Regions from separate parts of the Streptosporangium sp. NPDC006013 genome, predicted to be linked through region 3. Evidence: riboswitches for the same ligand, from Rfam matches in the RefSeq annotation. Region 3 holds a riboswitch; each other region holds the start of a gene.
What was found. A riboswitch is a leader RNA that binds a small molecule or an ion and turns the genes downstream of it on or off. The one in region 3 is predicted to bind cobalamin.

Region 1 (10,323 bases), on a different contig from region 3:
CCCGGACGAGTGCCCTCGGCCCGGGCGAAGCGGCGCGAGTCGTCGCCGACGTGCTTGCCTACTTCTCCGAACCCCTTGAGGATTTCGTCAGGCGGCGTCACGCGGAGCTCAAGGGGAGAGGGCTGGTCAATGACGAGATCTTCCCCAGGCTGGCCGCCGAGCTGGCGGTACGCCGTGTCGCGGCACCCGAACTCTCCCTGCGCCAGCTGCGCCGGATCGTCTATGGATAAGGAACGGTTACATGTGTGGAATCGTGGCCTATGTAGGGCCCAAGGACGCGGCCCCCATCCTGCTGGAGGGTCTGCAGCGTCTTGAGTACCGGGGCTACGACTCGGCCGGGGTGGTGGTCTCCAACAAGGGTCTGAAGATGCGCAAGGTCAAGGGCCGGGTGGCCGACCTGGCGGCGGTCGTGCCCGCGCGGTTCAAGGGCGGGCTGGGCATCGGCCACACCCGCTGGGCCACCCACGGCGCGCCCAGTGACGTCAACGCCCACCCTCATCTGTCCACCGACGAGCGCATCGCCATCGTGCACAACGGCATCATCGAGAACGCCGACGAGCTGCGCGCCAAGCTGGAGGCCGACGGCGCGATCTTCCTGTCGGAGACCGACACCGAGGTGCTCTCGCACCTGATCGCCCGTACGGTCAAGGAGGCCGACTCCCTGGAGGAGGCCGTCAGGACCGCGCTCAAGCGGGTCGTCGGCACGTACGGCATCGCGGTGATCGACTCCGAGCGCCCCGGCGAGGTGGTGGTGGCCCGCAACGGAAGCCCCATCGTGCTGGGCATCGGTGAGAAGGAGATGTTCGCCGCGTCGGACGTCGCCGCGCTGGTCCGCTACACCCGCCAGGTGGTCCACCTGGAGGACGGCGAGATCGCCGTGCTCAAGGCGGACGGGTTCAACACCTTCGCCAGCGACGCGCGGGAGACGGCCAAGGAGACGCTGACCGTCGACTGGGAGGCGGGACACTACGACACGGGCGGTTACGAGCACTACCTGCTCAAGGAGATCTCCGAGCAGCCCGACACCGTGGCCAGGACGCTTCGCGGGCGTCTGGACGACCGCTTCCACATCGCCCACCTGGGCGGCCTCAACATGGACGCGCGGGAGACCCGCTCGTTCCGCCGGGTGAAGATCATCGGCTGTGGTTCCGCGTACTACTCGGGCCAGATCGGCGCGCAGCTCATCGAGGAGCTGGCGCGCATTCCGGCCGACGCGGAGCCGGCCAGCGAGTTCCGCTACCGCAGCCCGGTGGTGGAGGCGGACACCCTGTATGTGGCGATCAGCCAGTCGGGGGAGACCTACGACACCCTCGCCGCCGTCCAGGAGCTCAAGCGCAAGGGCGGCCGGGTGCTCGGCATCGTCAACACCGTGGGCAGCGCGATCGCCCGTGAGTGCGACGGCGGCGTCTACCTGCACGCGGGGCCCGAGGTCTCGGTGGCGAGCACGAAGGCGTTCACCTCGACCGCCGTGGCCTTCGCGCTGCTCGCGCTGCACCTCGGCCGGGTGCGTGACCTGTCCCCCGCCGACGGCCGCCGGATCTGCGAGGGCCTGCGGAGGCTGCCGGACCAGATCAAGGAGATCCTGACGCTGGAGCCGCGGCTCAAGGAGCTGGCGCAGAAGTACGCCGATGCGCCGAGCATGATGTTCGTGGGCCGGGTCCGGGGATATCCGGTGGCCCGCGAGGGCGCGCAGAAGCTCAAGGAGATCTCCTATGTGCACGCCGAGGCGTACCCGGCCAGCGAGCTCAAGCACGGGCCGCTGGCGCTGATCGGCCCGGACATGCCGACCGTGGCGATCGTCCCCGACGACGAGCTGCTGGACAAGAACCTCACCACGCTGGGTGAGATCCGCGCCCGGGGCGGCCGGGTGCTCATGGTCGGTCACCGCGCGGCCGACCCCAAGCTGGCCGACGACTGCGTCGTGGTGCCCAGGAACGAGACCGAGCTGGACCCGATCCTGCTGTCGATCCCGCTCCAGCTCTTCGCCTACCATGCCGCCGTGGCACTGGGGCGGGACGTCGACAAGCCCCGCAACCTGGCCAAGAGCGTCACGGTGGAGTGAGACGGCTCGCGGGGCGGCCGCCGGTGGTGGCCGCCCCCAGCCTGTAACAGATAGCGATAAGGAGGTAACCTACGGTATAGGGGGTTCTTGGGGGAAGGGGCGCTTATGCTCCGTAGGAGGTTTTTCGCGCTGGCGGCGGGTGCCATGGTCGTCGCGGGCTGCGACCTGAACGATGACTCCGCCGACTCGGCCGTGGGCCGCCTGAGCATCCTCGAACCCACCGCCGACGGCCACGGCTGGGACGGCATCGCGGGCAGGCTCGCCTCCGTCCTGGTCCTGTCGGGGCTGGCGCGCTCCGCCATGGCCGTCGAGCGGCCGGGAGCCCTGGGTTCCGTCCCGCGTGACGCGTTCGGCGCCGTACACGGCTCGTTCACGCGCGAGGGCAGGCTGCTCGTCACCGCGATGCCGATGGTGACGGCCGCGGAGATCGCCAACACCACCGCGGTGGTGGACGCCGCCACCCCTCTCGCCCGCCTGGTCGGCGACTGGGCGGTCCTGGTCGTCCCCTCGGACTCCCGCCTGCGCACCTTCGAGGACTTCGCCGCGGAGCTGCGCCGCAACCCGGCGGTGCTGACGGTCGGCGGCCGGCCGGAGGGCGGTTCCGACCACGTGCTCTACGGCATGATCGGCAAGTGCCTCGGGGTGGACGCCCGGTTGCTGGAGTACGCGGGGTTCCTCGGCGCCGAGGATGCCGCCGAGGCGCTCCAGGTCGGACGGGTGGCGGCCCTGCTGGGGTCGGCCCGCGCCCTGCGGCCCGAGATCGCCGCGGGCCGCCTGCGTCCCCTGGTGGTCTCCTCGGGCAGCCGGCTCGACGGGATCGACGCGCCGACGCTCCTGGAGGTCGAGGTCCGGCTGGAGTACAGCGACTGGTGCGGCCTGCTGGGACCCAAGGGCATGAGCCAGGCGGACCGGGACGCCGCGATCGCCCTGTGTGACAGGATCGACGCCGCGCCGCGCTGGCGCGCCCTGTGCGCGGCCAATGGATGGAGCCGGGTCTACCTCGGCGGTGACGACTTCCGCCAGTGGCTCTTCACCGAGACGGCCCGCACCCGCGGGGTGCTTCACGAGCTCGGGCTGCTGAAGTCCTCCGACACAACTTGTTGGGGTAGTTGCGTCAGACGCCCCTAGATGTAGGATCCTGCTCGTTGCTGGTTCGCCCCGGGAGGGGCGAGGCAAGAGGGAACCCGGTGAGATTCCGGGACTGCCCCGCAGCGGTGAACGGGAACGAAAGCCGTCATGTGAGCACTGGGTGAACCATGCCCGGGAAGCGACGGCCGGTAGGCATGCGCAGGGCGCCCGTGAGTCCGAAGACCTGCCGGTGACGTGATTGTCCAGGGCCTCGTGGGAGGGCCCGCGGAACGAGGCGGTCCGGCGTGCCCGGGATCGCTCGCGGACGCGTGCCCCTCCGGCGGAGCCGTACGGGGAAGTCAGAGCGAGCGAGGAACACCACGTGACACAGGCCTTGGCAGAGACCGCAGCAGAGACCGCAGCAGGGATCGCGGCAGGGATCGCGGCGGGAACCGTGGCGGAGAACGCCGGGAACGCGCCGGTCGATCGCAGGCTGGCCATCGACGAGGCGGCGGCCCGGGTGATCACCGACCCCGAGAACTCCAGGGTCGCCGCCGCGCTGCTGGCCGAGCTGATCGCCGACGAGGCCGCCGAGCACGACGTCCGCGACTTCTCCGAGTCGGTCGCCGCGACGCACGAGGCGGGGCTGATCGCCGACGGGCTCGCGGAGTTCGTGGCCGCCCACGCCGGGGTCCTGGACGCGCTCATCGAGCCGGACGCCGACGCCAGATTCGAGTACTTCGGGCTGCGTACCGTCTACGACCGCTACCTGCTGCGTCACCCGCGCACCCGCAAGGTGCTGGAGCGTCCGCAGCACTTCTTCCTCCGGGTGGCCTGTGGCCTGTCCGAGACCGTCGAGGAGGCCGCCGAGCTGTACGCGCTCATGGCCACCCTGTCCTACCTGCCCAGCTCGCCCACGCTGTTCAACTCCGGCTCGCGCAGGCCCCAGCTCTCCTCGTGCTTCCTGCTCGACTCGCCCCGCGACGAGCTGGAGGCCATCTACGAGCGCTACGGGCAGGTCGCGCGGCTGTCGAAGTACGCCGGGGGCATCGGGATCGCCTGGAGCCGGATCCGCTCGCGGGGCTCGCTGATCCGTGGTACCAACGGCCATTCCAACGGCATCGTGCCCTGGCTGCGCACCCTGGACGCAAGCGTCGCCGCGGTCAACCAGGGCGGCCGCCGCAAGGGTGCGGCCTGCGTCTATCTGGAGCCCTGGCACGCCGACATCGAGGAGTTCCTCGAACTGCGCGACAACACCGGCGAGGAGGCCCGCCGCACGCACAACCTGAACCTGGCCAACTGGATCCCCGACGAGTTCATGCGCCGGGTCGAGGCCGACGGCGTGTGGTCACTGTTCGACCCCAAGGAGGTCCCGCACCTCACCGACCTGTACGGTGCCGCGTTCGACGACGCCTACCGGGCCGCCGAGGCCGAGGGCCGGTTCACCGCGCAGCTCCCCGCCCGCACCCTGTACGGCCGGATGATGCGCACGCTCGCCCAGACCGGCAACGGCTGGATGACCTTCAAGGACGCGGCCAACCGGACCTCCAACCAGACGGCCAGGCCGGAAAACGTCATCCATCTGTCGAACCTTTGCACCGAGATCCTCGAGGTCACCAGCAACGCCGAGACCGCGGTCTGCAACCTCGGCTCGATCAACCTGGCCGCCCACCTGTCCGGGGACTCCGGAGACGGGATCGACTGGGCGCGGCTGCGCGCGACGGTCCGCACCGCCGTGCGGTTCCTCGACCGCACCATCGACCTGGGCTTCTACCCGACCCCCGAGGCCCGGGCCGCCAACCAGAGGTGGCGCCCGATCGGGCTCGGCGTGATGGGCCTGGCCGACGTGCTGTTCACGCTGCGGCTGCCGTTCGACTCGCCGCGGGCGCTGGAGCTGTCCACCCGGATCTCCGAGGAGATCGCGCTGGCCGCCTACCGGACCTCCTCGGACCTGGCCGCGGAGCGGGGCCGCCATCCCTCGTACCGGGAGACCAGGGCCGCCGCCGGGGTGCTCCACCCCGACCACTACGGGGCCGCGACGTCGGCCGCGTGGACGGAGCTCAGGGAGCGGATCGCCGGAACGGGGCTGCGTAACTCGCTGATGATCGCGATCGCGCCCACGGCCACGATCGCCTCCATCGCCGGTTGCTACGAGTGCATCGAGCCGCAGGTCTCCAACATCTTCAAGCGCGAGACCCTCTCGGGTGAGTTCCTCCAGGTCAACCGCTACCTCGTCGCCGACCTGCGGGCCCGGGGGCTGTGGACCTCGCGGATCCGTGACGCGATCAAGCGCGCCGACGGCTCCGTTCAGGACATTCCCGAGATCCCCGCCGACCTGAAGCTGCTCTACCGGACCGCCTGGGAGCTGCCGCAGAAGGCGCTGATCGACCTGGCCGCCGCACGCACCCCGTACATCGACCAGTCGCAGTCGCTGAACCTGTTCATGGCCACGCCGACCATCGGCAAGCTCTCCTCGATGTACGCCTACGCCTGGAAGTCGGGCCTGAAGACCACCTACTACCTGCGCTCGCGCCCGGCCACCCGGATCGCGCAGGCCACCGTGGCGGCACCGGTGGCCGGGGAGGTCCCCGTCCCCGTCCTCGACCCCCAGGCCGTCGCCTGCTCCCTGGAGAACCCCGAGTACTGCGACGCCTGCCAGTAGGCCTGCCGGCGGCCCGTCCCGAGGGCACCCCGTCACCCCTCAGCCACTCCGAAAGGCATTTTCCCGATGTTGCTCGACCCCGGCATGGACCTCACCCTGCGGCCGATGCGCTACCCCGAGTTCTACGAGCGCTACCGGGCCGCGATCCGCAACACCTGGACCGTCGAGGAGGTGGATCTCGCCTCCGACCTGGCGGACCTGGCGAGGATGACGCCCGAGGAGCGTCACCTGATCAACCGCCTCGTGGCGTTCTTCGCCACCGGCGACTCGATCGTGGCCAACAACCTCGTCCTCAACCTCTACCAGCACCTCAACGCCCCCGAGGCGCGTCTCTATCTCAGCAGGCAGCTGTTCGAGGAGGCGGTGCACGTCCAGTTCTACCTGACCCTGCTGGACACCTACCTGCCCGACCACGACGAGCGGGTCAAGGCGTTCGCCGCGGTCGAGCACATCCCCTCGATCCGCGACAAGGCGGAGTTCTGCTTCCGCTGGATCGACTCGCTCGGCGGGCTGACCCGGCTGGAGACCCGGGAGGACCGGCGGACGTTCCTGCTCAACCTGATCTGCTTCGCGGCGTGCATCGAGGGCCTGTTCTTCTACGGGGCCTTCGCCTACGTCTACTGGTTCCGCGCCAGAGGGCTGCTCAGCGGCCTGGCCACCGGGACGAACTGGGTCTTCCGTGATGAGTCCATGCACATGGAGTTCGCCTTCGGCGTCGTGGAGACCGTGCGGGCCGAGGAGCCCGGCCTGTTCGACGACAAGCTCACCGAGCAGGTCACCCGGATGATCGAGGAGGCGGTGGCGGCCGAACTGGCCTTCGCGGCCGACCTGTGCGGCGACGGCCTGCCGGGAATGGGGGTGGAGCAGATGCGACGCTACCTTGAGTACGTGGCCGACCAGCGGCTGGTCAGGCTCCAGATGCCCGTCCGGTACGGCACGGCCAACCCGTTCGCGTTCATGGAGTTGCAGGACGTGCAGGAGCTGGCCAACTTCTTCGAGCGGCGGGTTTCGGCCTACCAGATAGCCGTCGAGGGGAATGTCGCTTTCGACGAGTCCTTCTGATTGGCTGATGGTCCGGGGAAGAGAGCGACGAAGGGGAAGTCGTCAGTGTCCAGCTGGATCATCATGATCATTTCCGTGGCCGCCGCAGTCGTGGCGGTGGAGGTGGTGCGCAGGGTGCTGCGCTCACGGCTGATCGGTGAGAAGTGGGCGCTCGCCGGTCCGGTCGTGAGCCGCTGCACCTGGCCGGGGTTCGCCATGGCCGCCGTGGCGACCGCCTACACCGCCTACGAGCCCGGTATGGCGGAGGGCTCGGTCAGCCAGGTGATCGACCGCGGCCTCAGCGTGGCGATGATCGGGTGCGCCACCTGGCTGGTCATCCAGGCCGCCTACGCCGTCACCGACGTGGTCCTGGACCGCCTGGTCACGGTCCAGGGCGAGGGCAACCGCAGGGCACGCCGCATCCGCACCCAGATCACCCTGGTCCGCAGGGTCGCCTCGGCGGTGATAATCGTGGTGGCGCTGGGCGCGATGCTCTTCACCTTCCCCCAGGTACGGGCGCTCGGCGCCGGTCTGCTGGCCTCGGCCGGGATCGCCGGCGTCGTCGTCGGCATCGCCGCCCAGTCGACACTGGGCAACCTGCTCGCCGGCCTTCAGCTGGCCTTCAGCGACGCGCTCCGCCTGGACGACGTCGTCGTGGTGAAGGGCGAGTGGGGCCGCATCGAGGAGCTCAGCCTGACCTACGTGGTGCTGCGGCTGTGGGACGAGCGCCGGCTGGTCCTGCCCGTCTCCTACTTCACGACCAACCCGTTCGAGAACTGGACCCGGCACAGCAGCAGGGTGATCGGCCACGTGTTCATCCGGGTCGACTGGTCGGTGCCGGTCGAGGAACTGCGCACCGAGCTCTACCACGCCCTGCGGGTGCACCCGCTCTGGGACCAGAAGGACTGGACCATCCAGGTCACCGACACCCTTCCCAACGGGCTGCTGGAGTTGCGCGCCCTGATGAGCGCCGCCGACTCCGCCAGCGCCTGGGACCTCAAGTGCGACATCCGCGAGCACCTGGTGGCCTTCGTCCGCGAGAAGTATCCCCAGGCTCTGCCTCGCTTCCGGGTCGAGAATCCGCCCATGCCCGCCTCCCTTCCCGGGACGCTCACCGGCCTGACGGCGCCGGCACCGGGGCGTTCCGGCGATGAGGATGGCGATCGGCCGGCTCCGTCCTGAGGCGACCGGTTTCTTGGGCCGGCCGCGTCGGGAGTGCGGTCCGGAGGTGTCCCGCGATGTCCGGTGGGCCGAGTCCTCCGGATGTCTCGGATACCGAGGTCGCGGCGGCACCCGTCGCGGCCACCGCGGACGTTCGGGCGCGGTGCCGCACAGGAGTGCTCACTGCGGGGGGGGCAAATGATGCCGAACATGTGGTTTCTCATACTTTGGGGCGGTCTGACGACAAGATCATGAAGCGTACCGGGAGAATCTATCCCGTGCAGATCTCCGAAGGCTTTGAACTGTCCGTTGACCAGCATGTCGCCACATTGAGGATCAACCGCCCAGAGAAGCGCAACGCGCTGAGCGCGGCCATGTGGCGGGCCCTGCCCGCGCTGCTCGCGCCGCTGGCGGACGATCCGGCCGTGCGGGTGCTGGTGCTCACCGGGGCGGCAGGTACCTTCTGCTCAGGGGCCGACATCTCGGAGATCGCCGAACTCGCCGGAAACGGCGACGAGAGCGGCGATGACACGGGGGCGACAGTCGCCGCGGAGCGGGCGCTGGCGGAGTTCCCCAAACCGGTGATCGCGATGATCGAGGGCTTCTGCGTGGGCGGCGGCTGCCAGCTCGCCCTCGCCTGTGACCTGCGCCTGGCCGCCGAGGGAGCCCGTTTCGGCATCACTCCCGCCAAGCTCGGCATCGTCTACCCGCCGAGCTCCACCCGCCGCCTCACCGCCGCCGTCGGCCCGTCCACCGCCAAGTTCCTGCTCTTCTCCGCGGAGCTCATCGGTGCCGACCGTGCCCTGCGCACCGGCCTGGTGGACGAGGTCCTGCCGGCAGCGGAGCTGTCCGAGCGCGTGTACGGCCTCGCCCGCACCCTGGCCGGCCGCTCCCAGCTGACGGTGGCCGCCGCGAAGGAGATCGTGGACGGCCGCGCCGACGAGGCGCGCTTCCTGCTGTGGCAGAAGGAGGCGCGTGAGGAGGTCACCGAGGGCGTCGCGGCCTTCCTCGAACGTCGTCCGCCCCGCTTCACCTGGACCGGCCCGGGGCGTGGCGGTCAGTCGGACATGACCTCGTAGAGGTTGCCCGTCTCGTCCGCGAAGAACAGGCCGCGAGGGCGGAGTGGATGGTCGATCCGCCCGTTGTCGTGGTGGGCGGGGTGGTTGCCGTACGGCACGCCCCGGTCCTCGAGCCGGGCGAGGATCCCGTCGAAGGTGGCCGGGTCGACGTCGAAGGCCAGGTGGTGCCCTTCGGGGTCTTCCACGGTCATGAAGTCGAGGGTGAGGGACCCGTTCACCCGGACCGGGGCGAAGTGACCGTGTGCTCCGGCGGGCGGCAGGCACTCCAGGTTCATGATGCCCGCGAAGAAGTCGGCCGCCTCCTGCTTGTCGAGCGCGGGCACGATGGTGTGGTTCAACGTGATCGTCATTGCGGGGGCCTTTCGGTGGGGTCTTCGGGATCGTCCGAGGACGGGGCAGACGGGTGCGGTCAGGTGAGATCGGGGTGGAGTGGGCAGGGGAGGTGACCGCCGGGCACCCGGTAGGCCGCGACGCCCTCCTTCGGCCGTGACGCTCCGAAGCGGCGGCCCCGGGTGTCGGCCGGGCGGATGAGACCGAGCGAGACCGGGCCGGCCCACGGCGAGCCGGCTCAGGTCAGGGCACCGTGGACGAACACGTCGACGAGGTCGGCACTCAGCTCGGGGACGCCCTCCGGCTGGCGGGCGCCGGCGAACACCATGGCGAGGAAGAGCGCGGCCAGGCGTTCCGGGGGCAGCCGGAGGGAGTCGCGCTCGGGCTCGAACAACTCGGCCAGCGCCGTGCGGGTCTCCCTGAACGAGGACTCCCGGTCAAGCCGGGCCGCATCCTCGCGCTCCGGTGACGGATCTCCCTCCCCTCGGTCCGGGGCGGGCGTTCCGGCCTCCCGCTTCGGCGGAGAGGGCGCGCCCGCAGGGGCCCGGGACGCCGCCTCGGGGCCTCGAGGGGGAAGCCGCACACCGGGGCGGTCGCGAGGGCGGCGCCCTGAGGCGTGCAGGGCGGCGATGACGGTGCCGATCCGGGCCATGTGCGCCCGCATCGCGTCGGCGGCCTCGACGAGACGCCCGGCCAGCGGTTGGTCGAGCGGGATCGCGGCGAGCTGCTCCAGCACCTGGTCCGGGCGGAGCGCCTCGGCCATGCAGGCGTCGAGCAACTCGTCCTTGTCGGTGAACGCCCGGAAGATCGTGGCCTCGCCGATTCCGGCGGCTCTGGCGATCTGGGCGGTGGTCACCGCCGCGCCGTACTCGGCGACCAGGGGGAGGGCGACGGCCACGATCATCTGGCGGCGCCGCTCC
Region 2 (10,323 bases), on a different contig from region 3:
CCAGCGTGGCTCGTTTCGTGCAGTAGAAGGCGTCCGCGTCCTGGGGCCAGGGTATTCCGCAGACGCGCCGCGCGGGCTCGGAGTAGAGGCGGACCGTGGGCGTGCGGAACCGCAGCCCGGCCCGAGCGAAGTGGGCGGACCACGAGGTGTTCAGACATTTCATGACCGCGGTGAGGTACTCGCCCGGCTGCGGAACGCCTCTGTCGACGAGCGGCGGCTCCGGGCACGAGGTGGCCGCCAGCCTGCCGGACTTCAGCAACGAGGGCTTGGGGGCGGAGGCCTGCGCGACTCCGGCGGGCAGGACGGCAAGACACACGGCGACCAGCGGGACCCAACGTCGGAGAGGTCGCCGGAAACCGGCGCGGGGCGGGAGGAAGCGCATGATCGGACAGCTTAGAACTCCCGGCGCCTTTGCCGCGCACGCGCACGCGACTCGCGCCGGCCCGTCGTCCGGGTGGCGATCGGCGGATCAGCGTGTTGAGGCGCCGTCCCATCCTCGCGCCGCAGGGCTCACGTCCTCCGCCGCCTGGCGGGCGTTCCCCGGCGTTACGCCGAAGGCCCGTTTGAACGCGCGGCAGAACGCCGCCTCGGACCGGTAGCCGAAGCGGCGGGCGACCACCGAGAGCGGCTCCGATGTCTGCCGAAGGTGCATGCGGGCCAACTGCATGCGCCAGTGGGCGAGATAGCGCATGGCGGGCTCGCCGGCCAGGTCGGTGAAGCGCGCCGAGAAGGCCGAGCGCGACATGCCGACCTCCTGCGCGAGCGAGGCGACGCTCCACTGCCGTTCGGGCGCGCGGTGGATCAACGCGAGCGCCCGCCCCACCTGCTCGTCGCGCAGGGCGGCCAGCCAGCCCTGATTCGCCTCGGGCGCCGAGTCGAGCCAGGAACGGATCGCCTGGATGACGAGGATGTCGGCGAGCCGGGTGATGACGGTCTCCCCGCCCGGTCGCAGGGCGAGAGCCTCGCGGGAGATGAACTGGAGCGTGCTGTTGAGCCAGTTGGCGTCGTCGTCCCAGGCGTCGATGTGCAGCACCTCGGGAAGCTGCGAGACGAGGCGCTGGGCCGCCACATGGTCGAAGCGCACGACACCGTAGGTGGCGTGCGTGCAATCCCCGCCGCCACCGTGGCGCATGATCTCGTAACACTCGCTGACCTGCTCGACCGGTATGTCGAAGAGCGGTTCGGTGTCGGCGTCGGGACCGCTCCGCAGCCGGTGCGGGGTGCCGTGCGGGATCAGGGTGAGGCTGCCCTGCCGGAGCAGGCGCGGCTCGGTTCCGTCGACCTCCAGCAGGCAGCGGCCCGCGGTGACGACCAGCAACGTCATCGACCCGTCGAGCGCCGGTACGTCGACCCCCCACGGCGCGGTGAGTTCGGCACGACAGTAGAGGGTGCCGGTCAGCCGGAGCAGGTGCAGGGTCTCACCCAGCAGGTCGGCGGGAGCCGGAAACGGGCGAGGGGCACTCGGCATAGCCGTCATGGTGTCACCGCTCTCGACCAACCGTCCACAAGGCTGGACGAACAGCAAAGAAGGGCGGATTTTTTTCTATTGTTAGTCCAGAAGTGCCGCACAAGACTGGACTCACCAGCAACCAAAGGAGCATCCAGAGCATGCGGCGACCCCATACCCTCGTCATCGGCTCGACAGGCAAGACCGGCCGGCGAATCGTGCAACGGCTCGCCGAGCGCGGCCACCCGGTCAGGGGCGGCTCGCGCCACCTCGACCCGCCCTTCGACTGGGAACGGCCCGACACCTGGCCCCAGGCGCTGCGCGGCGCCGAATCCGTCTACATCTCCTACTTCCCCGACCTCGCGGCGCCCGGCGCCCCGGCCGCGATCGAGGAGCTGACCGCGTGCGCGGCCGACGCGGGCGTCCAGCGGCTGGTGCTGCTCTCCGGCCGGGGCGAGCCCAACGCGCAGCGCTGCGAGCGGATCGTCAGCGAGTCCGGCCTGAGCCACACGCTCATCCGGACGAGCTGGTTCTCGCAGAACTTCAGCGAGGGCCACCTACGGGATTCGGTGCTCGGCGGTGTGATCGCGCTGCCGGCCGGCGAGGTCGCGGAACCGTTCGTCGACGTCGACGACATCGCCGACGTCGCGGTCGCCGCCCTCACCGACGACCGTCACTCCGGCCGGCTCTACGAGCTCACCGGGCCACGCCTGCTGACCTTCCACGAGGCCGCGGCCGAGATCGCGAAGGCCGCGGACCGGCAGGTCGAGTACGTCGCCGTCTCCCCGGAGGTGTTTCACGCCGCCCTGGAGCAGAGCGTCGGGCTCGGCTATGCCGACCTGCTCACGGACCTGTGCAAAGAGGTGTTCGACGGACGCAACGCCTCGCCGGCCCACGGCGTGCGCGAGGCGCTCGGCCGCGAGCCCCGCGACTTCACCGACTTCTGCCGTACGGCCGCCGCCTCCGGGGTGTGGAGATGACGAGCCCGCCGTACCTGCCGGAGGGAGCGGTGAAGATGCGGAACGCGAGACCGCTGAGACTCGTCCTGTTCGTGTCCGGTGTGGTGGCGATCGGGATCGGCGCGGCGACACTGTTCGCGCCCGCGGCCTTCCACGGCACCAACGGCATCGAACTCGGGAGCGACGCCGGCCTGCTCAGCGAGACCCGGGCCGCGGGCGGCGCACTGCTGGCGGCCGGTGTGCTGGTCGTGCTCGGCGCGTTCGTCGCACGGCTGGCCTTCACCGCCACGGTCGTCGGTGCCGCGACCTACCTCGCTTACGGTCTGTCCCGCCTGCTGAGCATCGCGCTGGACGGGATACCGGCGAGCGGGCTGGTGCTCGCGGCCGCGCTGGAGATAATCATCGGGCTGGCCTGTGTCTTCGTCCTCGTGCGGTATCGCCACCATGGCGGACGAGAGACCTCGGCCTGAGCGGTCAGTGGCGGGACAGGGTGCGGGTGATGCCGGTGGCGATGGTGGTGACCAGCACCCAGCCCGCGATCACCAGCCCGTAGGCGACCCACTGGCCGGCGCCGACGGGCTGGTACGCCTTCTCCTGCCCGAAGTCGATCACCGGGAGCAGCAGATCCAGCGTGTAGAACAGCGCGTTGAAAACGGGACCCTTGCCGGGTTCGGCGCGGGGCGGGTTGTGCACGGCGAACACGACGGCACCGGTGACGAGCAGGGTCAGAAACCACAGGGCGGCACGGACCGGACGGTAGCCGTACCCGACCGTGACGTCCTGCAGCCACCCCCAGGCCCGCGCGTACCGCGGCAGCGCGGCGCGCTGCCGTCGCTGCTTGACCAGCAGCACGGTACGGGCGTCGACGTCCTGACCCAGCCGCCGGTAGGTGGCGGCGAGCTGCTCGTACGGCTGCGGCACGTATCCGTCGGGGTCGTCCCGCAGCCAGGCCAGGCGCCGGGCGGCGGGCAGCCTCGGTTCCAGGGCCTCGTAGCCGAGACCGTCCTGGCGACGCGGCGACCAGGTCGCGGGGTCGTCGCGGATGACCCCGATCTGGGCGTGCCGCAGGTCGACCTCGCCCTCGGGCGGCTATGCAGGGCGCAGGTCCAGCTCGCGGGTCTGTAGTTGCCGGGCGTTCAGGGCGTTGCCGCCCGGTGCGGACAGGGTCGCGTCGTGCAGGTTCAGATACCGGTCGATCCGGGCCCCGATCAGGGTGAGCTCGCCTTCCGCGAGGAAGCCGCGCCCGCACTCCAGGCCGGCGCCGACGCTCGCCCCGGCGAGATCGAGCGCCTGGCCACCCGGGTTGCTCAGCCGGGCACCGCTGAAGTCGGCGAACGTCCCGATGCGCGCGTCGGCGAGACGGACCGCGCCGTCGGCCCGGAACCCCTTGGTGCACGACAGCCCGCCGCCGACGCTCACCCCGTCGGCATCGAGCACGACCCCGCCGGGCGCGGCCAGGCTCGCGCCGACCAGGTCCAGCGACCCCGAGACGCGCGCCTGGGAGAGATCCACCCGCCCCTCGGCGCTGAGCTCGTCCGCGTCGAAGCTCCCCTCGACCTGCAGCTCCGCGGCCTGGAGCGCGTCACCGCCGGGACAGGTCAGGCGGGCGCCGCTCAGGCTGAGCTCCCGGTCGATCCGCGAGTTGGCCAGCCGTACGGTGCCCGTCGCGGTGAACCCGGCGCCCAGGTACAGCCCGCCCTCGGCGGTGATCCTGGAACCCCGGAAGACCATCTGACCGGGATGGTCGATCGTGGTCCCGGTGAAGCCGAACGGCCCGGTCACCCGGGCGTTGCGCAGGCTGACCATCCCGGTGACCGTCATCCACCGGCAGAAGACGCTCCCGTCGGCGATCAGCCCGTCCATGTTCAGCGCGCTCCGGCCGGAGGCCGCCAGACGGGCATGATCCAGAATCACGGTGCCGCTCACCTTGACGTTGGAGAAGCTGACCTGGTCCGTGGCGCCGAGCCCGATCGCGGCGATGCCCCGCCCCGCCTGGAGCCGGTCGCAGTCGATCTCCAGGCTCCGCGCGTGGCTCAGCGTGAGGCTTCCGGCGAGCTGGGCTCCGCGCAGTTCCACCGGGCCGGTGAACACGCATCCCTCCAGCAGCAGATGCCCGTCGACCTGCGCGTTGGAGGCGTACAGGCCCGGCAGGTGGGAGCCGTTGAAGCTCAGCTGCGGGCAGCGCGCCCAGTGCAGGCTGGGTTTCTCCGCGAAGAAGCAGGACAGGAACCGGGCGGAGTGGCGGAGGGTGGAGTAGGCCAGGTTCACCCACTCGGTGATCCGGGCCCCCTTGATCCGGAGCGCCGGGATCCGGTGCGACCGGGGCGGCTCCTCGCTCATCAGCAGGACGGCGATCACCCTGGCCCGGACCGTCCGCCCCTCGTCCCAGGCCGCCCCTGCCGCCGGGTCGTCCTCCTCCGGCTTCCCGGTGGTGAAGTCGACCTCCTCCCCAAGTGGAAACGCCTCCCACACCCGGCGCTCCGCCTCGGACAAGTCCTCAACCCGCACATCGCCCCCCTTTGCCCAAACACTGCCACCTTTTGATCGTTTGCGTCCAGAGAAGGGTTGTCTGGTGGCGGCTTCGGCGGTTGCCAGGCGGCCGGGCGGTAGTTCAGGGCGATGGCGCCGGAGCCGAAGGCCGCGCTGCCGGCCGGTTTCCGATCCCGGAGGCTCGCCCCACCGCCGGGCACGGGCGACGGGGCGAGCGACCCGGTGTCAGTCCTGTGGCACGCGGAGAGCCCTGGCGGCGGTGACCATGTTGCGCAGGGAGGCACTGGTCTCGGGGTAGCCGCGGGTCTTCAGGCCGCAGTCGGGGTTGACCCACAGGCGGGTCGGGTCGACGGCCTGAAGGGCGCGCCGCAGGTTCTGCTCGATCTCCTCGGAGGACGGGACGCGGGGCGAGTGGATGTCGTAGACGCCGGGGCCGATGCCGCTCTGGTAGCCGGCGTCGCGCAGGTCGGCGACGAGTTCCATGTCGGAGCGGGCGGCCTCGACGCTGGTGACGTCGGCGTCGAGGTCGCCGATCGCACCGATGATCTCCCCGAACTCGGAGTAGCACATGTGGGTGTGGATCTGGGTGGAGTCGGCGACTCCGCAGGTGGCCAGCCGGAACGCGCCGACGGCCCAGGCCAGATAGGCGGCGTGCTCGTCCCCGCGGAGCGGCAGGAGCTCGCGCAGGGCGGGTTCGTCGACCTGGATGATGCGGATTCCTGCGGCCTCCAGATCGTGGATCTCGTCGCGGAGGGCGAGGGCGACCTGGCGGGCGGTGTCGGCCAGGGGCTGGTCGTCGCGGACGAACGACCAGGCGAGCATGGTGACCGGGCCGGTGAGCATGCCCTTGACGGGCCTGTCGGTGAGGGACTGCGCGTAGGTGGCCCAGCCGATCGTCATCGGCTCCGGCCGGAAGACATCGCTGTGCAGGATCGGCGGACGGACGCAGCGCGACCCGTAGGACTGGACCCAGCCGTGATCGGTGGCGGCGTACCCGTCGAGCCGTTCGGCGAAGTACTGCACCATGTCGTTGCGTTCGGGCTCGCCATGGACGAGGACGTCCAGGCCGAGTTCCTCCTGCAGGGCGATCACCCGCTCGACCTCCTCCCTCATGGCCTGCTGGTAGGCCGCGTGGGTGAGCTGCCCGGCCTTGTGGGCGGCGCGGGCCTTGCGGATCTCGGGGGTCTGCGGGAACGAGCCGATCGTGGTGGTCGCCAGGTCCGGCAGGCGCAGCGCGGCCCGTTGGGCGGCGAACCTCGCGGCCCGGTCGCCACGGCGGACGCCGTCGCCGAGCATGTCGAGACGGGCCCGGACCCGGTGGTCGACCGTGGCGGTCTCGACCTCGGTGGCGGGGAGCGGGCCGGGGGCACCGGAACGCGAGGCCCGGCCGAGGGCGACGACTTCGGCGACCTTCTGCCGGGCGAAGGCCAGACGACCCCGGACGGCCGGGTCCAGCGCGGTCTCGGCGTCCAGGTCGAGCGGGACGTGCAGCAGCGAGCAGGAGGTGCTCACCTCGACCTGGTCGGCCAGGCCGAGCAGGACCGCGCAGGTCGCCTTCGCCCGCTGAACGTCGGTACGCCACACGTTGCGGCCGTCCACCACCCCGGCGACGACGGTCTTGCGGGGTAGTCCGCCGACGGAGGCGAGCACGCCGAGATTGCCCGGCCCGGCGACGAAGTCCAGACCAACCGCCTCGACACGGGTTGCGGCCAGCATGCGCAGCGCGTCCGCGTCGACCGTACCGAAGTAGGTCGCCACCAGGATCCGGGGCCTGTTGGGCAGCTCGCCGAGACGTTCGTAGACGCGGGCGAGCGCGGCGATCTCCTCGGCGTTCCGGTCGGCGACCAGGGCGGGCTCGTCGAGCTGTACCCACCGCGCGCCCGCCCCGGCGAGCCGTTCCAGCAGGTCGGCGTAGACCTCGACGAGCTCGTCGAGCAGGCCGAGAGGCCGGAATCCGGCGGGCGCGCCGGGCGAGGCCTTGGCGAGCAGCAGATAGGTGAGGGGACCGACCAGCACCGGGCGGGTCTCCACCCCCAGGGCCCTGGCCTCCGCGTATTCGACCAGCGGCTTGGACCGTGCCCCGTCGGCCAGCCGGAACCGGGTGTCCGGCCCCACCTCGGGCACAATGTAGTGATAGTTGGTGTCGAACCACTTGGTCATCTCCAGCGCCGGGACGTCCTGGACGCCGCGGGCCATGGCGAAGTACCGGTCCAGGCCGGTCAGGTGCCGGTAACGGCCGGGCACCGCGTCGACCATGACGCTGGTGTCGAGTACCTGGTCGTAGAGGGAGAACGTGTTCGACGGGATCGTGTCGAGGCCCGCGTCGCGCAGGCCCGTCCAGACCTCCTGGCGCAGGACCTCGGCCGTCTTCGCCAGGGCGGTGGCGTCGGAGCGCCCGGCCCAGTAGTCCTCGGTGGCGAACTTCAGTTCCCGGTGTGTCCCGATACGGGGGTATCCGAGGATCGTCGTTTGCATGGCAGCTTCCCTCGCTGAGCCACGGGCGGCCGGGCAGGAGGGAAGGAGCGCGCGGCGCGCGTCCCTGGCCCTCCCACGAGGCCGCGGACCACCGCGCGCCGAACGGCGCACGGGCGGAGGCAGGTCTTCGGACTCGCGGGCGCCACACCTGGGACAGGCATGTCCTACTGGCCGTCGCTTCCCAGGCCCAAAGGCCCAGTGCGTGGTGACGGCGGTCGTTCCCACTCACCGCTGCGGGGCAGTCCCGGATTCCCACCGGGTTCCCTCTTACGACATCCAGATCCCAGGGACCTGGATGAACCATCCGCGCCCAGGAGTCTAACCGGGCGGGCGGCATTTATCCCGTTGAGTTCTCGGAGACGATCTGTAGGTTGTCAGCATGTCTTCGTCGCTTCGCCTGGAGAAGGTCACCGCGGACAACGTCGAGGCCGCGTGCCGGCTGAAGGTGCGACCCGACCAGGAGGAGTTCGTGGACCCGGTCGCGTGGTCACTCGCCGAGGCGTACGCGCAGCCTGAGATCGCCTGGCCTCGACTGATCTTCGACGGCGAGCAGCTGGTGGGCTTCGTCATGGGCTTCTTCATGGTCCGTTTCAACCCGGACGATCCGGATGACACGCCCCGCTGTGGAATCTGGCGGCTGAACATCGCCGCCGATCAGCAGGGGCGGGGATATGGCCGCTTCGCGGTGGAGTCCGTGTGCGCGGAGGTCCGCAGACGTGGGCAGACCCGCGCGACGGTTACCTGGGCTCAGGGAGAGCAAGGGCCCGAGCGCTTCTACCTCCGGCTCGGCTTTCGCCCGACCGGCGAGAAGAGCGGCGATCAGGTCGTCGGCGAGCTGGCCCTGACCGGGCACCGAGATGGATTCCAGATGGGTCCGGCCGAGGTCCGCCGCCTGACGGCCGAGGACTGGAGGACGTTCCGTGATGTCCGGCTCGCGGCACTGGCGGACGCACCGGAGGCCTTCTCCTCCTCACTCGGGCGGGAACAGGCGTACGACGAGGCACGGTGGCGTGCCGGGATGCTGCCGGAGCGCGGGGTGAAGGCGGTCGCGGTCGTTGAGGGCCGGGTGGCCGGGGTCGCCGGCGGCTGGGTGCCCGAAGACCGGGGTGGGGCGGTCGAGGTGTACGGCATGTGGGTCGATCCGGCCGTGCGAGGCGCCGGGGTCGGTGCCCTGCTCGTCGAGGAAGTCGTCGCGTGGGCCGCCGAGCACGGGCATCGGAGGGTCGAGCTGTGGGTCGTGGACGGCAACGACGGGGCGGCCCGGCTGTACCGGCGCCTGGGCTTCGAGGCCACCGGCGAGTCCGAGCCGCACACCAACGACCCCGGCGTCCACGAACGGCTCATGGTCCGCGTGCTCGACGCCGGGCCCCGGGGCCCTCACGGCACCTGAGGATTCGTTAGGGCTGGGAGGCTTCGCCGGCGAGCTCAGGCGGCCGGTGTGTTGGAGAGGCAGACGCGGCAGCCTTTGTGTCAGTGGTTCGCCACCCCTCACCCGGTGCCGAGTGTCCTTTCGAAGATGCCGTAGGCGTCCGGGGTGAACAGTACGAACCGCAGGTCCGTGACCTGTGTCGGTGCGCTGCGTACGGTGCCGAGCGCGATGCGGGCGGCGTCGTCGATGGGCCAGCGGTAGATCCCGGTGGATATCGCGGGGAAGGCGACGCTGGTCGCGCCCAGCTCGTCGGCGACCCGGAGGGATTCGCGGTAGCAGGAGGCCAGCAGGTGCGAGCGGTCCTCGGTGGGAGAGAAGACGGGGCCGACGGTGTGGATGACCCAGCGGGCCGGCAGGTCGCCCGCGACGGTGGCCACGGCCTGGCCGGTCGGCAGCCCCTTGCCGTAGTGCGAGGCGCGCAGCTCGCGGCAGGCGGCCAGGATCGCGGGGCCGCCACGCCGGTGGATGGCCCCGTCGACCCCGCCGCCTCCCAGCAGCGAGGAGTTGGCGGCGTTGACGACGGCGTCGACCCGCTGCGCGGTGATGTCCCCTTGGACCAGCGTGATCTGCACGAAGCCGAGTCTGCCAGTGGAACCTCGATTTCCGGCACCGATTCCACCGGCTTGACGCGGGTCCTCGCGCACCCGCTGAACCTCAGCCAGGAAGAGCGCGAGGTTCCGCCGGAGCGCCGGAGCGCTCGGCCACGTCGATCGCGGCGGCGGCCAGGGCCAGCACGGGGAAGATCGCGTGTGACGGTACCCGGTAGACTCCCCGCTCGGGCTGCTCGACCAGCCCGGCCGAGGCCAGCGTCTTGAGGTGGTGGTACAGCTGGCCGGGGGAGGCGAGGGCCAGCTCGGCCTGCAGGTCGGCGACCGGCTTGGGCCCGACGACCAGCAACTGCAGGATCTCGAAGCGCGCCGGATGCCCGGCGGCGGCCAGCACCGCGGCCAACGGCCCGGTCGGCTGCTGAAGCAACCAGCCGGGGCTGCGGGTCACCTCCCACAGCCACTGGTAACCGCCGAGTCTGGCCTGGCCGCCGTAGGTGATCAGGCCGGTGTCGTCGCCGACCGCCGGTGGCTTGGGGACGGTGAGCGCGGCCTCGAGGGCGGCGACCCGTGCCTCGAGGTCCTGGAGCCGGTCGTCGACACTGGTCAGGGTTGCCTCACTTCAATGCTGTGCGGACTTTCGCGAAGAAGACGGGATCGGTCGCCATCCGCACAATGAACTGCTGATGAGCATAGCTGCGCATCCCGGAGAACCAGGTCGCCTCAGGCAGTCGCCGCAGGGCGAGGACGATCTCGCGGGGCTTCTCACCTGGCCGGACGATGTACATGGCCTCGCTGATGACGCCGGGCAGCGCGCCACCCTTGGTGCCGATGAGGAGCGTGCTGGGGTCGGCGCCGGGCTGGCGCATCGGCCACTCCAGGTGCTTGCTCGCCGTCTTGTCCTTCCTGAGTCCGGCGAGCACCTCGCGCAGAACGCCAGGTTCGACGCGGGTCACGGTTTCGGCCCAGGTGGCCTGC
Region 3 (10,323 bases):
TCCGCGAGATGACCCGGGCGAACCGGGCGTTCCTCTCGCGAGTCGTCGAGCTGCTCGTGCGCCAGGGCGTGCGGCAGTTCCTCGACATCGGGTCGGGACTGCCGACGCAGGACAACGTGCACCAGGTCGCCCATCGCATCGCGCCCGACACCCGGGTGGTCTATGTCGACAACGACCCCATCGTCCTGGTGCACGGCCGTGCGCTCCTGGAGGAGAACCACCTCACCTCTGTCATCCAGGGCGACATGCGGGAACCCGAGAAGCTCCTGACGGACCCGCAGATCGAGAGCGCCATCGACTTCACCCAGCCCGTCGCGGTGCTGCTGATCTCGATGCTGCACTTCATTCCCGACGACGCCCTGGTCGCCCACATCATCACCACGATCCGCGAACGGCTGGCCCCGGGGAGCCATCTGATCGTCACGCACGCCTTCGAGGCCAACGTCAGCGCCGAGGTGCACGAGGCCGGGCAGCAGGTCTACCGCTCGACCAGCGCGGGGGCGCTCACCTCGCGCGGCCCGGAACAGCTGGCCGAGCTGCTGAGTGGAATGGAACTGCTGGAGCCGGGGATCGTCCCGGTCGAGGCGTGGCGCTCCGAGTACAACGAGTACGGAGAGAAGACCACCGTCGACTTCACCAAGCCGGGCATCCTCGGCGTCGTCGGACGTAGCTGACCGCCTCCAGGTGAACCGGACTGGGAGAGCGCGAAGTGAAGAGCGTCAGCCAGGGCGGTGGGTTTGTGGCCGGCGGGCCGGCAGCAGGACGCAGTCACCGCACATGCCGCCGCCGGGCAGGCGGTAGTACAGGCAGCAGCTGCGACGGACGAAGAAGGGACGGCCGGGTACGGGCTCGGTCAGTTCGCCGGTGCCGCGCAGGAGATCCCGGTCCAGCAGTTCGCGGCCCAGCCGCACGGCCTTCGCGCTGAGGTCGGGCCGTCGGTGGATGAAGGCGCCGACGCTTCCGGCCAGTGCGGAGGCCGCATTGCCCCACAACAGCCCCGGCGCGATCTTCACGATCCGCCGGACCGCCTCCGCGAGCGGCTCCAGCATCTCGGCCATGATGCCGCGGTAGACCGGTTCGGCGATCCGCGCGGGGTCGCGGATGCCCCAGCCGGACAGCCGGGTGGCTCGCAGCGGCAGCGGGTCGGGGGCCGGCCGCCAGTACAGGTGCTCGGGGGCCAGGTCGATGAGCAGGTCGTGCGCGACCACGGCGCCGATGGACGGTGACCACAGGCGGGCGGCCAGGCCCTGGAACAGGATCGAGGCGGCCACCCGGTGCTCGGTGGTGTCCAGTCGTCCGGCCATGTCGTGGATTCTCGCCTCCAGGACGCCCGGATCCGTCCACAGATCGGTGAACGGCCGCCATCCGGCCTCGGCCTCGCCTGTCTCGATCCCGAAGTAGCCGCCGATGGCGCGGACGTCGGCGACCGCGCCGGCGACCACGGCCGGGGCGGCGGGCAGCAGTCCGGGTGGAGCACCGGCACGTGAGTCGCACGGCATGGCAATCGCCTTCCTCTCTTGGGGAGTTCCGCCCCAATTTCGCTGAGGAGGCGACGGCGTGAGTCTCCTGGCTCTCGGGTCCAAGCTCGCCCGGCCTTCCCACCCGTACCCGGGCAGTGGCGATATCGGGGTCCGCTCGCCGATCACAGTGGCGGGACCGCGCCGGGTTCACACCGGCTTCCTCGTTCCGCCGTCACCTTCGCTGTCATGGTCGCACGGCTCGCATGATTCGCGGTGGGAGGGCTTGCCCAAGGAAGTCACCGCTTCCGGCGACGCGCTTTTCACCGCGTACCGGCGATGTCTTGCCCAACTCGCGATCATGCTGTGATCAGCGGTCCCGCGCCCCGAGGGCGAAACAAGTCCAATGATCCACAACCGGGTCGCAAGTCCTCATCGCTACCGTGATCGCCGATCACATCTTGTTGACGGCAAGGAGAAATCAGGGTGGCAGCGGTGGATTCCGTGCTTCGGACCGCTCGGCGGCGGATGAACACGTACCTGCGCGAGGGGTCTGACACGTTGGACCTGTCGGGTCTCGGCCTGCTCCGGGTGCCCGAGGAGGTGGCCGAGCTTCCCGGTCTACGGGTGCTGCGCCTGAGATCCAACTGGTTGACCGAGCTTCCCCGGTTCCTGACCGACCTGCCCGCGCTGACCGAGCTCGACCTCGGGGGCAACCGTGAGCTGACCGCCCTGCCCGAATGGATCGGCGAGCTGACCGGACTGATCTACCTCAATGTCTCGGTGACCGGACTGCGCCGCCTCCCCGACTCGATGCGCGAGCTCACCGGTCTCACCGAACTCGGCCTGAGCAACCTCCATGACCTGGAGGAGGTGCCCGAGTGGATCGGCGACCTCACCCGGCTCGCCAGGCTCCGCATGTGGTATGCCGAGCCGGCCTGTTTCCCGGCGTCGATGGCCCGTCTCACCGCCCTCACCTGGTTGGACCTGGCATACAGCCGGCCCGCCGATCTCTCTCCGTGGCTGGGCGAGCTGACCGCTCTGGAGCATCTCGGTATGGGATGCGCCTCACTGACCGGCCTGCCGGAGTCGATCGGGAACCTCACCGCCCTCACCTCTCTCAGCCTGTGGAACACCGGGCTGACCGAGCTGCCGGAGTCGATCGGCAAACTCACCGCCCTCAGGTCCCTCGGCCTGGGCAAGAACAAGCTGACCGCCCTTCCCGAGTCGATGCGGGCTCTCACCTCCCTGACCAAGCTCGATCTGCAGGGAAACCGGCTGACCGAGCTGCCGGAGTGGCTGGGTGAGCTGACCGCGCTCACCGAACTGCGCCTGGACCGCAACGACCCCAGGCCCCAGGTTCCGGCCTCGCTGCGAGCACTCGCGCGAACCCGTCCGGAATGGCGCCGCTTCCTGGCCAGCCGCACCCGCTGAGCCTCTCCGAATCAGGTGCGGTGGCAGCGGCAGAGACAGCGCGTTGAGTGAGCCCGGCGCAGAGAGGGGGCACAGCAGCCCGCTCTCCTCGCGCCGGCGGGGATTTCCGCCGTCGGAAGGTCAGGAAAGGCGGCCGACGTAGGCGAGGGCCTGCTTCAGGAGGGTGCCCTGACCGCCGAGCATCTCCTGTTGCACCAGCGGTGACGAGGCCTCCTCGGGAGTGAACCAGACAAGGTCGAGGGCGTCCTGCCGGGGGCGGCAGTCACCCGCGACCGGGACGACGTAGGCGAGGGAGACCGCGTGCTGCCGGGGGTCGTGGTAGGGCGTGACGCCCTGCGTCGGGAAGTACTCGGCGATGGTGAACGGCTGCGGAGAGGCGGGGATGTTGGGCAGTGCCGTCGGGCCGAGGTCCTTCTCCAGATGGCGGATGAGCGCGTCGCGGACCCGCTCGTGGTGCAGCACCCGGCCGGAGACGAGGGCGCGGCTGACCGTCCCGTCCGCTCCGATGCGCAGCAGCAGGCCGACATGCGTGACCACCCCGGCCTCGTCGACTCGCACCGGCACGGCGTCGACGTAGAGGATCGGCATTCGTGCGCGGGTCGACTCCAGCTCTTCGGGAGAGAGCCAGCCGGGCGTGGTTTCGGTCATTTCGGTCATTGATCGATCGTACTTCGCGGTGGGCTCGGAAACGCGTTCTTCCCCGGCGACCTGCCGAAAGTCAGGGCCGGCGGGGCGCCGCCCGGCCTCGCCCGCGGTACGCCGGTCGTGGAGTCGATGCTCGCGATATTGCCAGGCGTACCGGCTTCTCGCCATGCCGAACGCGCCGCCATCCACCGTGCGCAGACCCGGTTCATCGCCGCCCCGATCCGGCTCTTATGATTCACAGCAGACCCGACATAGACCTCTTGGAAAGAGAACCGGTTGTTGGGAATGTTCATCTCGGTGAAATGCTCAGGCCGCTATCGTGAAGACATCGCGTGAGCGAGAGGAGGTGGCGAGATGGCCAGGCATGAATGGGACCCCGACCTGGGCGGCGGTCAGAATGAAAGCACTGGGCGTCGAATTGCCAGGGCGCGTAAACGCAGAGGGCTCACCCAAACCGGCCTGGCGGCCAGGGCCAATGTTTCCCGCAGCCTGATCGCGCAGGTCGAGGCGGGTCATAAACCGGCCACTCCCTCGCTTGTGGCGGCTGTGGCAAGGGCCTGCGGGGTCGATGCCGCGGAGATCAACGGCCAGCCCTACCGAGGGTCCGACAGACGCACCGACGCGGTGCACGCGGCGATGCCCGCCATCAGGCGTGCTCTCACCTACGCCGACATCTCCCCGGAGCTGGAGGTCCCTCCCCGGTCACTTGATGAGCTCGCCAAGGAACTGGTCAAACTCCAGAAGCTGCAGGGGGCCGCCGCCCATGTCAGGCTCGGTGGGCGCCTGCCGTCGGCCATCGAGGAGCTGACGGTCCACGCGGTCGAGTCGGACGCTCCGAGGGCGTGGCGCCTGCTGAACCACGCGTACGCCATAGCGGTGTCCCTGACCCGCCGCCTGGGCTACAACGACCTGGCGCAGGTCGCCGTCGAGCGGGCCGCGACCGCCGCGCTGCGCGCCGACGACCCGCACCTGCGGCACCTGGTCTCGCTGTCGCGGGCGCTGCTGCTGCTCACCCTGGGGTCCGGTGACATCGCGCTGACCATGGTGAGGCGGGCGGCGAGCGACGTGGACCGGTCAGATCCGGCAGGCCTGCAGGTTTACGGCTCCCTCCAGTTGCGCGCGGCCGTCTCCGCCGCCCGGCTGGGGCACGAGTCGGACGCCTGGGAGCACCACGGCCTCGCGGCGGAAACAGCCGCCCGCATCGACTCGCGAACCCGGCCAGACCCGTACGGGCTGCAGGTGAATCCCGTCAACGCGGTGATTCACGGATGTGTGGTGGCGACGGAACTTGGTGACTACGACAGGGCGATTCGGCTGGACTCGGGTTTCATCCCGCCTGCCAGGATGTACGCCGAACGTAGGGCACATCACGAGATAGACATGTCCAGGGCACATCTGTGGCTCAGGGATCATGACAGAGCACTCAGCCGAGTTCTCAACGCCGAGCGAATCGCCCCCCAGATGACACGATTCCACCCTACGGCGAGAGAGACCGTCAGGCAGCTGGGCGCCTATTACCGCACCGTCCCTGAGCAGTTACGCGGCCTGGAAAGTCGAATGGTCTTCTAGATTTACCCGGGAGAATTGTTCACGGGAAACTGTGAACACTGCCGGTCGTCATGTTCCGTAAGGTCGCCGTGATGGTGTGCATCGCGTTTCTCGCCATCCGAATCCGATGATTCCGACCTTGGAGGACGGATGACACGGCGTGCGGTACGGGCTGGATATCGGGAAATGATCGACGAGGCGACGGCGAACCGGCACGACCGGGCGCTGGCGGTCGTTCAGCGACTCCTGTTCGAGCGGGGAATCCGCGCCCACCGCCATCACACGATCAGCCTGGGTTTCGCCGACCGTACGGACGCTCCCACCTGGCCCGGACTATCCGTTCCCCGCTCGTGGACGGAGCGGCATCCGCCCGAACTGGTCGTGATCGACTCCCAGGGCAGGCGCGTCGCCACGGTGACCATAGGCCCGCGCTCGGGCTGCTACCTGGTGTCCGTCCGCGACGGCCCCGACCTGCAGGCCTTCAGGCAGGAGCAGCCCCAGAACGTCGTGCACCTGATCATCGCGACCCGACGGGTGCCGGCCTGTCCCCTGCCGGCCACGGAAGAAGGGGTTTGTTGACGACCAGCACCTGCCGCCCCAGGTGTGAGCAACGTCGGCATTCCGCGCTGGAATCGAGATCTCCCCCGCCAGGGGGAGGATGGTCTTCCGCGTTGAGGTTACGCTGTCGCCATGGGCCTCAGGGGCCGGATGGCCGCATCGTACGTGCTGGTGACGGCGGCGGCCGTGGTGGTCGTCGAGGCGGTGATCCTGGGCGTCTACGTGCCGCCGCTCATCGGTGCCTCCGATCTGCAGAACCGCCTCCAGACCCGGGCCGGCCGGGATGCGAAGGTACTCAGCCTGACGGTCAGCGACGTCAACGCGGCCAATCCCGGCGCCGTCATGACCGACAAGCTCATCGTGGCTCAGAAGATGGCGCGAGACGACATCTCCCTCAACGGGACAAGAGTGGGCCAGGACCAGGGTGTGCCGATTCCGTACACCATGGGCGAGGCCCTTGATCAGCCGGTCGAGGCTCTGGTCGACATCGACGGCGTGGTCCTCGCCAGCTCGGCTCCGGACGCGTACCCGCGTGGCAGGCGGCTGGATGTGACCATCCCCGGGGAAGGTGGCGGGGGCGGCGGGAAGCTGGGTATGGGTACCGGAGGCGCGACCTGGTGGCTGAGCCCGGTGCTGCTCTATTCTCCTGACCTGCTCAGGTCCACCGTGAGGCCGACGGTCGCTCCGGAGTACGAGGTGGCCGGCTACGTCTACGTCCAGGCGCCGATCGGCTATGGCGCTTCCGAGAGCACGCTCGGCTCCCTGCTGCCGCTGCTGGCCCCCGGTGTCCTGGTGCTGATCCTGGTCGTGCCGGTCGGGCTGATCTTCGGGTTGCTGAGCACCCGTCGGCTGATCGGCCGGGTGCGGCGCCTGGCGGACATCACCGGCGTGGTGGCACGTGGCGACTTCCGTCCGCGCGTGCCGGTGACCGAGGGGGACGAGGTGGGCCGTCTGGAGGAGTCGTTCAATCAGATGACCGAACGGCTGCGATCGGCCCTGCAGGCCGAGCGCCGGGCGGGACAGGCCGAGGCGCGGCAGGCCGAACGTGGCCGGATCGCTCGCGAACTGCACGACTCGATCTCCCAGGATCTGTTCTCGCTGAGCCTGCTGGCCGCCGGGATGCGCCGGGCGGCGCCGGAGGAACTGCGTGGCGAGGCTGGGGCGATGGAGCGCACGGCGACCCGCGCGATGCGCGAGATGCAGGCGCTTCTGCTGGAGCTGCGGCCGATCGCGCTGGAGGACACCGGGCTCGTGCCGGCGATCGAAGAACTGTGCCGTGCCTATGAGGCCCGGCTGGGCCTGCGGGTCGACTCCTATCTGGAGGAGGTGCCTCTCTCGCCGGCCGCGGAACACGCCGTGCTGCGCCTGGTCCAGGAGGCGCTGGGCAATGCGATCAAGCACGCCGATCCGGGAACGGTGGAGGTACGGCTGGCCACCGAGGCGGAAGCCGTGCGGGTGGAGATCCGTGACGACGGAAAGGGCTTCAACCCCTCGGTGGCGGCGGTGAACCACGGGATGGGCCTGCTCCTCATGCGCGAACGCATCGACGAACTGGGCGGCGTGTTCTCCCTGCGCACGGCGCCCGGCCAGGGCACGGTCGTCACCGCCACGCTGACGGTGGCACCCGTCCTGTCGGTTTCCGGAGACCGCTCGTGATCCGCGTGCTGATCGTCGACGATCACGAGGTCGTCCGCCAGGGTCTGCGGTTCGTGCTGAGCCACGAGGAAGGGATCGAGGTGGTCGGCGAGTGCGCCGACGGCGCCCAGGCGCTGGCGGCGATCCCCGAGCTGCGCCCGGATGTGATGCTGCTGGACATGGTCATGCCGGGCATGGACGGCCTGGCAGTGCTGCGCAAGCTGGCGGACGGTCCGGCGGTCATCGTGCTGGCCTCGTTCGTGGAGGACGAGCGGGTGATCGAGGCCGTCCGGCTCGGCGCGCTGTCCTATCTGTCCAAGACGACCGCCGTGGACCGGGTGGTGGAGGCCGTCCGGGCGGCGGCGGAGGGCGGCAGCGTCCTCGAAGCGGGCACCGCCGCCCTGCTGATCGACCGGGTGCGGCACGGCCGCCGGAGAAACCCGCTGGATCTCCTGACCCCGCGCGAGATCCAGGTGCTCGGCGAACTGGCACGGGGACGCTCCAACGCCGAGATCGCCCAGCTGCTGAAGCTCGGCAGGGAGACGGTGAAGACCCACGTGTCCAGCATTCTGGGCAAGGCCGGCCTCACCGATCGGACCCAGGCGGCCATCTTCGGACTGCAGCAGGGCCTCATCCGCCTGGATGAGGCCCTGGACCAGGGGATGGACGGTGAGAGTTCAGGCGGAGCGTAACGCCTCGGCCGGCGCGAGCCTGGCGGCACGCAACGCGGGGTAGAGTCCCGCGATCGCGCCGACGACCACCGCGACCACAGGACCGCCCCACAGCGCCTCGACCGGAATCTGCGCGCTCCAGCCACGCGCCGTCGACAGGCCCACCGTGACCGCGCAGCCGATCAGCACGCCCGCGGCGCCCCCGAGCGCGCTCAGCACCAGAGACTCGGCGAGGAACTGCCCGGCGACGTGACCTTTCGTCGCACCTAGAGCCCGCCGCAGGCCGATCTCGCGGCGCCGCTCCAGCACCGAGATCACCATGATGTTGCCGATCCCGATGCCTCCGACCAGCAGCGCGATCGCTCCCAACCCGAGGAAGAGAGTGGCGGCCGACTGCGCCACGGCCACCCGGGCGGTGAGCGCGTCGGAGGGGCGGCTCACATCGACCTGGTCGGGACCGGCCGGGTTGGCGGTGGCTCCCAGCAGCGCCGCCACCTCGGCCACCCTTTCCTGCTGGGCGCGGACGTACAGACGGCTCGGATGTCCGTCGTACGCGAACATCGACTCGGCCACGGGGAACCCGATCAGCGCGGACCCGTCCACTTCGGGGGCGAACGGGAACGGTTCCAGGACGCCGCCCACGGTGAACCAGTGTCCGCCGAGCCACACCCGGGTGCCGGAGTCGATGGCGGTGATCCCGAGAGTGGCGGCGGCGTCGTGACCGAGCACGGTGACCGGGTAGGCGGCGGCGGCCGTGTCGAGGAACCTGCCCAGGCGTATCCGCCCGTCCAGCGTGGCCAGCAGCGAGACATCAGCGGCTCGTACGGCCACGCCGCCGGTCTGACCGGTGGGGACGAGCCGGTTGCGGTACACGTTCTGCCCGGCCAGCTGGGCGGTCGGTGCGACGCCGAGCACACCGTCGATCCGGCGCAGCATCGGGGTGGCCTCCGCCGGGAGTTCCCGCTCGGTGCCGGAGAAGCCGGTGCCGCTCGTGACGGTCAGCAGGTTGGTTCCGAGACGGTCGATCTGGGCGAGCAGCGCGGCCTGACTCGACCCGGTCACCCCGGCGACCGCCACGATGGCGGCGATCCCGATCGCGATCCCCAGGCCCGAGAGCACGGCGCGTAGCCGCCGCGTCCGCAGTCCAAGCGTTCCGATGAGGAGCAGGTCCGAGACACGCACGCACGACGTCGGTGGATTCATGCGACCACCTGCCCGTCGCGCAGTTCGATCCGGCGCGGGCAGGCGGCGGCCACCTCCTGGTCGTGGGTGACGATCACCAACGTGGTTCCCTGGGCGTTGAGCTCCCGCAGCAGCGCGATGATCTGCGCGCCGTTGGCGGAGTCGAGGTTGCCGGTCGGCTCGTCGGCGAAGACGATCGCCGGATTCCCGATGAGGGCCCGGGCGATCGCGACCCGCTGGCGCTCCCCGCCGGACAGCTTGCCCGTGCGGTGCCCGACCCGGTGGCCGAGCCCCACCCGCTCCAGGGCCCGCGCCGCGTTCTCCCGCCGGAGCCGGCCGCGGACGCCGCGGTACAGCAGCCCGGTGGCGACGTTCTCCAACGCGGTGAGACTGTCCAGCAGGGAGAACTGCTGGAAGACCATACCGACGTGGTGGGCGCGCAGCCCCGCGAGACCACGATCTCTCAGGTCCTGTACGGCGTGTCCCGCCAGCCGTACCGAACCCGACGTGGGGCGGTCGAGCGCGGCCATGAGATGGAGCAGGCTCGACTTCCCCGCTCCCGAGGGGCCGAGGACCGCCACCATCTCGCCTACGTCGATGCTCAGGTCGATGCCGCGGACCGACACCACCGGTGGGTCCCCCGGGTGGACCTTCCACACCTCCCGCAACTCCAGGATCGCGCTCATCCGGCCGGCACCTCCACGCGGGTGCCCTCGGGCACGCCGACGACCTCGACCAGGCCGGCGCTCTCGTCGAAGAGCCCGACCTGGACGGGGATGAGGCGTCCGGCGGAGGAGACGGCGAACTCCCCTCCCGGTCTGGCCAACAGCGCGACGATGGGCACCGCGAGCACGTCCTTGTGCTCCTCGCTGGTGAGGGCCACCTGGACCAGCGCCTGGTCGAGTGTGTGCCCCGGACGACCCGACAGGCGGATTGTGATCGGCACCGTCGAGCGCGCCTGCCCGTCCTGGCCCTCGGTGGTGGAGGCCACCGGGCTCACCGTCCGTACGCGGCCACTCCTCGTCGTCCCGTCGGGCAGCGTCACCACCACCCGGGCGCCCACCTTGACGCTCGGCGCCTGCGCGGGGTCGAGCCGGACCGAGACGATCGGGGTCGTGCCGGTGCCGCGCAGCACCACGCCCCGGGTGGGCGTGCCGAGGTTCGCGTCATGTCCCGTCACCCGGAAAGGCTTG

Region 1: linked by a shared signal. The riboswitch ahead of ABZ260_RS32635 (ribonucleoside-diphosphate reductase subunit alpha) and the one ahead of ABZ260_RS08070 ((2Fe-2S)-binding protein) in region 3 are both predicted to bind cobalamin.
Region 2: linked by a shared signal. The riboswitch ahead of metE (5-methyltetrahydropteroyltriglutamate--homocysteine S-methyltransferase) and the one ahead of ABZ260_RS08070 ((2Fe-2S)-binding protein) in region 3 are both predicted to bind cobalamin.

The regions. Positions count from the first base shown of each region.
Region 1 is NZ_JBEXUE010000277.1:433-10,755, forward strand. It holds gene ABZ260_RS32620 (hypothetical protein) at 1-230, shown strand, start outside; gene glmS (glutamine--fructose-6-phosphate transaminase (isomerizing)) at 242-2,062, shown strand; gene ABZ260_RS32630 (tripartite tricarboxylate transporter substrate-binding protein) at 2,168-3,190, shown strand; cobalamin riboswitch at 3,195-3,397, shown strand; gene ABZ260_RS32635 (ribonucleoside-diphosphate reductase subunit alpha) at 3,513-5,792, shown strand; gene ABZ260_RS32640 (ribonucleotide-diphosphate reductase subunit beta) at 5,859-6,854, shown strand; gene ABZ260_RS32645 (mechanosensitive ion channel domain-containing protein) at 6,900-8,015, shown strand; gene ABZ260_RS32650 (enoyl-CoA hydratase/isomerase family protein) at 8,273-9,073, shown strand; gene ABZ260_RS32655 (VOC family protein) at 9,052-9,423, opposite strand; gene ABZ260_RS32660 (TetR family transcriptional regulator) at 9,642-10,323, opposite strand, start outside.
Region 2 is NZ_JBEXUE010000013.1:4,639-14,961, reverse strand. It holds gene ABZ260_RS03850 (neutral zinc metallopeptidase) at 1-316, opposite strand, end outside; gene ABZ260_RS03845 (AraC family transcriptional regulator) at 470-1,468, opposite strand; gene ABZ260_RS03840 (NAD(P)H-binding protein) at 1,609-2,427, shown strand; gene ABZ260_RS03835 (DUF4345 domain-containing protein) at 2,424-2,876, shown strand; gene ABZ260_RS03830 (hypothetical protein) at 2,881-3,327, opposite strand; gene ABZ260_RS03825 (hypothetical protein) at 3,496-4,914, opposite strand; gene metE (5-methyltetrahydropteroyltriglutamate--homocysteine S-methyltransferase) at 5,122-7,371, opposite strand; cobalamin riboswitch at 7,472-7,691, opposite strand; gene ABZ260_RS03815 (GNAT family N-acetyltransferase) at 7,751-8,761, shown strand; gene ABZ260_RS03810 (O-acetyl-ADP-ribose deacetylase) at 8,860-9,372, opposite strand; gene ABZ260_RS03805 (helix-turn-helix domain-containing protein) at 9,455-9,796, opposite strand; gene ABZ260_RS03800 (serine hydrolase) at 9,963-10,323, opposite strand, start outside.
Region 3 is NZ_JBEXUE010000034.1:1,114-11,436, forward strand. It holds gene ABZ260_RS08065 (SAM-dependent methyltransferase) at 1-674, shown strand, start outside; gene ABZ260_RS08070 ((2Fe-2S)-binding protein) at 720-1,499, opposite strand; cobalamin riboswitch at 1,560-1,686, opposite strand; gene ABZ260_RS08075 (leucine-rich repeat domain-containing protein) at 1,953-2,891, shown strand; gene ABZ260_RS08080 (NUDIX hydrolase family protein) at 3,012-3,548, opposite strand; gene ABZ260_RS08085 (helix-turn-helix transcriptional regulator) at 3,891-5,105, shown strand; gene ABZ260_RS08090 (hypothetical protein) at 5,235-5,663, shown strand; gene ABZ260_RS08095 (ATP-binding protein) at 5,775-7,298, shown strand; gene ABZ260_RS08100 (response regulator transcription factor) at 7,295-7,969, shown strand; gene ABZ260_RS08105 (FtsX-like permease family protein) at 7,955-9,151, opposite strand; gene ABZ260_RS08110 (ABC transporter ATP-binding protein) at 9,148-9,816, opposite strand; gene ABZ260_RS08115 (peptidoglycan-binding domain-containing protein) at 9,813-10,323, opposite strand, start outside.